One region of the Rhodobacter sp. P2_H5 genome, then DNA from elsewhere that is predicted to be linked to it. Evidence: riboswitches for the same ligand, from Rfam matches in the RefSeq annotation. Region 1 holds a riboswitch; the other holds the start of a gene.
The links. A riboswitch is a leader RNA that binds a small molecule or an ion and turns the genes downstream of it on or off. The one in region 1 is predicted to bind thiamine pyrophosphate.

Region 2: another riboswitch for thiamine pyrophosphate. It lies ahead of thiB (thiamine ABC transporter substrate binding subunit); the one in region 1 lies ahead of thiC (phosphomethylpyrimidine synthase ThiC).

The regions. Positions count from the first base shown of each region.
Region 1 is NZ_JBFUFS010000006.1:144,022-147,224, forward strand. It holds gene thiC (phosphomethylpyrimidine synthase ThiC) at 1-1,167, opposite strand, end outside; TPP riboswitch at 1,290-1,412, opposite strand; gene AC1DVR_RS10305 (sugar-binding transcriptional regulator) at 1,480-2,472, opposite strand; gene AC1DVR_RS10310 (iron-containing alcohol dehydrogenase) at 2,646-3,203, shown strand, end outside.
Region 2 is NZ_JBFUFS010000016.1:37,103-40,305, reverse strand. It holds gene aroC (chorismate synthase) at 1-144, opposite strand, end outside; gene AC1DVR_RS18280 (hypothetical protein) at 228-821, opposite strand; TPP riboswitch at 1,026-1,124, shown strand; gene thiB (thiamine ABC transporter substrate binding subunit) at 1,162-2,148, shown strand; gene AC1DVR_RS18270 (thiamine/thiamine pyrophosphate ABC transporter permease ThiP) at 2,124-3,203, shown strand, end outside.

The sequences.
Region 1 (3,203 bases):
TTCGCCCAGCGTCTCAAGCTCCGCAAACTGCGCCTGATCGTTGGCATCGGCGATCGAACCGGGGCGGAGGCCGTCACCCAGCGAGAAGCTGACGTCATAGGCGCGCATGATGTCGCAGATCTCGTCAAAGCGTTCATAGAGAAAGCTTTCGCGGTGGTGATGCAGGCACCACTTCGCCATGATCGAGCCGCCGCGGCTGACAATCCCGGTCACCCGCCGCGCCGTCATCGGGATCATGTGCAGCCGCACCCCGGCGTGGATGGTGAAGTAATCCACCCCCTGTTCGGCCTGTTCGATCAGCGTGTCGCGGTAGATTTCCCAGGTCAGATCCTCGGCCACGCCGCCGACCTTTTCCAGGGCTTGGTACAGCGGCACCGTGCCGATCGGCACCGGGGCGTTGCGGATGATCCAGTCGCGGATGTTGTGGATGTTGCGCCCGGTCGACAGGTCCATGACGGTATCCGCACCCCAGCGGATCGCCCAGACCATCTTCTCCACCTCCTCCTCCATCGAGGAAGTGACGGCGGAGTTGCCGATATTGGCGTTGATCTTCACCAGAAAGTTGCGGCCGATGATCATCGGCTCCAGCTCGCGGTGGTTGATGTTGGCTGGGATGATGGCGCGGCCTTCGGCGATTTCTCGGCGGACGAATTCGGGGGTGATGAGGTCGGGCAGATCGGCGCCAAAGGCTTCGCCATCGCGGGAATAGGCGGCGCTGCGGCCCTCGTTCTCGCGGATCGCGACGAACTCCATCTCCGGCGTGATGATGCCGGCGCGGGCATAGGCCAGTTGGGTGACGGCACGGCCTTGGGTGGCGCGCAGCGGATCGCGCTGGTGCGGGAAGGCGGGGGTCAGCCTGGCGCCCTCGACAAAGCCATTGTCGGCGGGCAGGACGGCGCGGGCCGGGTAGGGTTCCACATCGCCACGCTGGTGCAGCCAGAGGCCGCGCACGTCCGGCAGGCCCTTGGCGATTTCCACCGAGACGGCGGCATCGGTGTAAGGGCCTGAACTGTCGTAGACATTCAGCGGCGCTTCCCCGGTCACCGTGATCTGGCGCAGGGGTATGCGGATGTCATGCAGCGTGCCAGCGACATGGACTTTGGACGAGCCGGGCAGGGCGCCGGTCGTGATCTGGTGGGCTTTGGTCTGGGAAATAGGCTTGTTCATCTGGTCTCCTCTCGCGAAAAGACCCAAGTGAAACGAAGGCAGAAAGGGGCCATCAGGCCCGGCACGCAGATGCGCAAAGGGCCCAAGTGGCCCGAAAGGACCACCCCGTATAAGATTGGGGAGGGTTTGCCCTTCGGTCTTCCTACGCCAGTGTCAACTGGGTCAGGTTCAAAGGGTCGCTGCACCGGGGTTGCCCCCTAAATCAGCCTCTCAGTCCCTTGGGTGGGACTCCCCCGACGTGAGGCAAGGATATCCAAAGGCGCACCGCCGTCAATGCGGATCTTTCGGAAGGTCGTCACAGACCCGTTTCCGTCAGGAAATCTTGGCCAGAAGGGCGCGGGCGGTTTCCTCATCCGTCACCAGAACCGTCGCCAGCCGGGCGCGAATCATGCCGGCGATGGCGTCGACCTTGCCCAAGCCGCCGCCGACGCAAATCCGCTGCGGCACCCGCATCATGGTTTCGGCCGACATGGTGATGTGGCGGCTGTCGAACTCGCTAGTCACCAGCTGCCCCGCCGCATCGAAGAAATGCCCCGAGGCGAAGCCGACAGCCCCCAGATCGCGGTAGACCGCCAGCTGGTCCGGCGTCATGAAGCCGCCGGTGACCAGCAAGGTCTCGCCGGTCAGTTGCGTCACGCCGAAGAGGATCGTGGTGCAATGGCCCAGAAGGTCGAAATGCTCGCGGATCGCGGGCTCGGCCATCAGGATATCCTTGACCGCGGGGCTGGAGACCACGCCCGGCGCATGCAGGTTGACGCAGCGCGCATTGAGCCTTTCGGCGATGTTCGAGGTGCAGAAGACCGGCGAGAAATCCATCGTCGCCGCCGAACTGCCGGTCAGCTGCGCCACCGTGACATGCGGGCGGTGCAGCGTGGACAAGGCCTGCGACAGGGCCAGCACCGTGCGGCCCCAGGCGACGCCGATGATCTCGTCCTCCTTGATCCGGCTTTCCAGAAGCCGCGCACCCAGATGGCCGATCTGCTGCGACAGGGGCTGGGTCGAGGTGCCGGTGGGCAACACGAAGCACTCCTCCAACCCGATCTTGTCGCGCAATTCCAGGGCTAGGTTGGCACGGGCGATGCGGGAAGGGTCGATGGTGATCGTCACCACGCCCTCATCCCGCGCCTTTTGCAACAGGTTGAAAACCGAGGCGCGCGAGATGCCGAGCTGTTCGGCGATCTGCTCCTGTTTCAGGCCTTCCTCGTAATAAAGCCAGGCCGCCCACAGAACCTGATCGGTGCCAAATTGCATCGGCGGCACGCGGCGGGCGCTGGGCGATTTCGGCTCGGACACGGCAGGGGGCATCGCGGGGATTGGTCCTTGGTCTGGGATCTTTCTGTCATTGCAGGAAATCGCGGACAAATCCAGCCGTTCGAATTTGGCAAAATTCAGATGCCTGTGAAAAACGTCATTGACAGATGACAACGTATAGTGACATTTGTCAGTCATCGAGAGTCGATAAGCTTTGGGAGGAGCGCATGGACCACGAGGCAAGGGCGCAAAACGCCACGTCCACACGCGACTGGACCGCTCTGATCGACGAGGTCACTGCAGGCCGCTGGATCGACCCGGACACCGGAAAGCCGGCGGATGTGCCCTTCAAGACCATCGTGATCCACGACACGCTGGCCCAGGATGCGGCGGGTCTTCTGGCCCGGACGATGCCCGCCGAAAGCTATGGCGTGGTCTGTGACGAGAACACGGTGGACGTGATGGGCGCCGCTGTCGCAGCCCAGATCGGCCCGAAAGCGCGGCTGATCGTGCTGAACCACCCCCATGCCGATGCGCAGACGGTGCGCGCCCTGCAGGCTGAAACCAGGGGGATCGAGGCGCTGGTGGCGGTCGGCTCTGGCACCTTGAACGACCTCTGCAAGTTCGCGACCTTTGGCGACGGTCGGCAGTATTCGGTCTTTGGCACGGCGCCGTCGATGAACGGCTATACTTCGTCCACCGCCTCGATCACGCTGGATTCGGGTCTGAAGTCCACCCAGAACGCCCATGCCGCCAAAGGCGTTTTCCTCGACGTGGCCGAGAGT
Region 2 (3,203 bases), on a different contig from region 1:
CCGCGCATCCAGCCAGGGCTGCAGATCGGCCTCGCTCAGCGCGATACCGGGCGGGCAGCCATCCACCGTGGCCCCGATCGCCGGCCCATGGCTCTCCCCCCAGGTGGTGAAACGGAACACATGACCAAAGGTGTTAAGGCTCATCGGCGATCTCCTGTCTGCCGCACCCCCTTAAGACAATCCGGACGGCAGCAACAGAATTTTCGCAGAAAATTCGTGGCCCGCGCTCAGTCGGCCGTCATCGACAGGATCGCCGCCTTCTTCACCGTATCGGTCGGATAGGTGATCCTTGTCTGGATGCCAAAGCGCAGGTCGGGGAAATAGGTGAAATGCTGCACTGTCGGATAGGGCCCGCCGATATGCCCGACATCCAGCCCCATCGCCTGATAGCGGCAGGACCCGATCTTGACCGTCGCCACATTCCCTGCCGTCACATGCACCTTCTCGCGCCAGGCATCCGCCTTGGTGTCGCCGATCTTGGTCGTCGTGGCCCGCACGGCCGAGGTCCAGTCCATCGCCGCCGCAGGCTCCGGCACCCTGCGGATATAGGTATATTCCGATACCGTCGCACTGCCGTTCCTCGTGCTTTCGGTCTGATAGATCCCATAGGTCGCCTCGACATAGCGGGCGTAATTGCCGCCCGCATTGGTCTGCTCCAGCCTTATCACCTCATGCGCCTGGCGGTGCACGCTCCAGACCGAGCCATCGGTCAGCTTGACCGTGACGCCCTTGGCAAAGCTGAGGAAGTTCACACATTCCGCCTGCGCCGCGCCGGCAGCAGGTCCGATCATCAGGCACAAGGCCGCCACACGCAGGAACATGGTCATTCTCCCGAGGGGCCGTCCGCAGCCCCGATTCGCCAAACAAGGTTAACATCCCCTCATCGCCCCGCGCGTAGAGACGCAAGGAAGACAGAAGAAAGACGCGGGCAAGACCACGTCCTTGCCCGGAGTCTGTCAGCTTAACCCAGCGTTCTCAAGCCCTTGGCGTTTGTCCTTGCGCTTGCCCGCCGATGCCCTATTTTCACGCATACCTCGGGGTGGCCTCTGGCCTGAGATGCAGTTTGCGGACCCGTTGAACCTGACCCGGATCATACCGGCGGAGGGAAGGTAACGGCGATGCTCGCCCGCTCCATTCCCGCCCGTCGCAAATGGAGAGACCATGAAAAGCTTCCATCTTGCACTGGCGTTCCTGTCCCTTGGCCACATGGCCATGGCCGACACGCCCGTTCTGAACGTGCTGACCTATGACAGTTTCGCCGCCGAATGGGGCCCCGGCCCCGCCATCGCCAAGGGCTTCGAGGCGACCTGCGGCTGCACCGTCCATTACACCACCGCCGGCGACGGCGCCGCCGTCCTGTCGCGCCTGAAGATGGAAGGTGCCAAGTCCGAGGCCGACATCGTCCTCGGTCTCGACACCACCCTGACCGAATCCGCCCGCGCCACCGGCCTCTTCGCGCCGCTCGCCGCCCAGGCGCCCAACGATCTGCCGGTCCCCTATACCGACGCCAATTTCGAGCCCTTCGACTGGGGCTGGTTCGCCTTCGTCTATAACAAGACAAAAGTCGCCAACCCGCCGAAATCCCTCAAGGAACTCGCCGCGTCGAACCTGAAAATCGTGATCGAGGACCCGCGTTCCTCCACCCCCGGCCTCGGGTTGGTGATGTGGGTCAAGGCCGCTTACGGCGATCAGGCGGCGCAGGTCTGGAAGGATTTGGCGGACAATATCGTGACCGTCACCCCCGGCTGGGACGAGGCTTACGGCCTGTTCCTGAAGGGCGAGGCGGATATGGTCCTCTCCTACACCACCTCCCCCGCCTATCACCTGATCGCGGAAAAGGACGACAGCAAGGCCGCCGCCAGCTTTGACGAGGGCCATTACATGCAGGTCGAAGTGGCCGGAAAACTCGCCGCCTCCAAGCAGCAAGACCTCGCCGACAAGTTTCTCGCCTATCTCGCTGCGGATGAGGCACAATCCGTGATCCCCACCACCAACTGGATGTACCCGGCCAAGACCCCGGCGGCGGGCCTGCCCGCAGGTTATGAAACCCTGATCAAGCCCGCGAAATCCCTGCTCTTTTCCCCGGCCGAGGCTGAAGGCCTGCGCCAGGCGGCGGTGGAGGAATGGCAGACCGTCCTGTCCAAATAAGCGCTCTGGCGCTGGCGGCTTTGGTGGCGGTGCTGGTGCTGGGAACGGCACTGGCCCTGTTGCCACAATCCTCCGGCGCCGCATTGCGGAGCGCCGATTGGTCGGCGGTCCGCTTCACCCTGCTGCAAGCCCTTCTGTCGACAGGGTTTTCCTGCGCCCTTGCCGTACCAGTCGCCCGCGCCCTGATGCGGCGCAGCTTTCCGGGGCGCGGGGTGCTGATCCTTCTGATGGGCGCGCCCTTCCTGCTGCCGGTCATCGTGGCGGTCCTGGGGCTCTTGACCATCTATGGCCGCAGCGGCCTGCTCAACTGGGCGCTACAACTGGTGGGTCTGCCGCAGATCTCCATCTACGGGTTGAAGGGCGTCGTCCTCGCCCATGTGTTCTTCAACCTGCCGCTCGCCACCCGCATCCTGTTGAACGGCTGGCACGCCATCCCGGCGGAGCGGTTTCGCCTCGCCGAAACCCTCGGCCTGCCCTCCCCCTTCCGCCACATCGAATGGCCGATGCTGCGCGCCACCCTGCCGGGTGCGGCGCTGGCGATCTTTCTGGTCTGCCTGACCTCCTTCGTCGTGGCGCTGACGCTGGGCGGCGGCCCCCGCGCCACCACGCTGGAGCTTGCGATCTACCAGGCCCTCCGCTTCGACTTTGACCCCGGAAAAGCCGCCCTTCTGGCCGGCGTCCAGTTCGCCCTTTGCGCGGCGGCGGTCCTGCTGTCGGCCCGCTTCGCCCTGCCCTCGGGCCTTGGCGCGGGCCTGGACCGCCGGCTTGTCCTGCGGGCGCCCAGGGGCAGCAAGGGCTTGGACATGCTGATGATTTCCCTGGCTGCCCTGTTCCTGCTCCTCCCCCTCGTCGCCGTTCTGGCTGAGGGTCTGCCGACCCTGACCCGCCTGCCCGATGCGGTCTGGCTGGCAGCGCTTCGCTCGGTCTGGATGGCGGTGATTTCCGCCGCGCTTTCGGTCACAGCCGCTCTGACGCTGGCCAATGCCGTCGCCCGCAAGACGCTTTTCGCCCGCGCGATGGAGCTTTCGGCCATGCTGCCACTCGCCGCCTCGGGT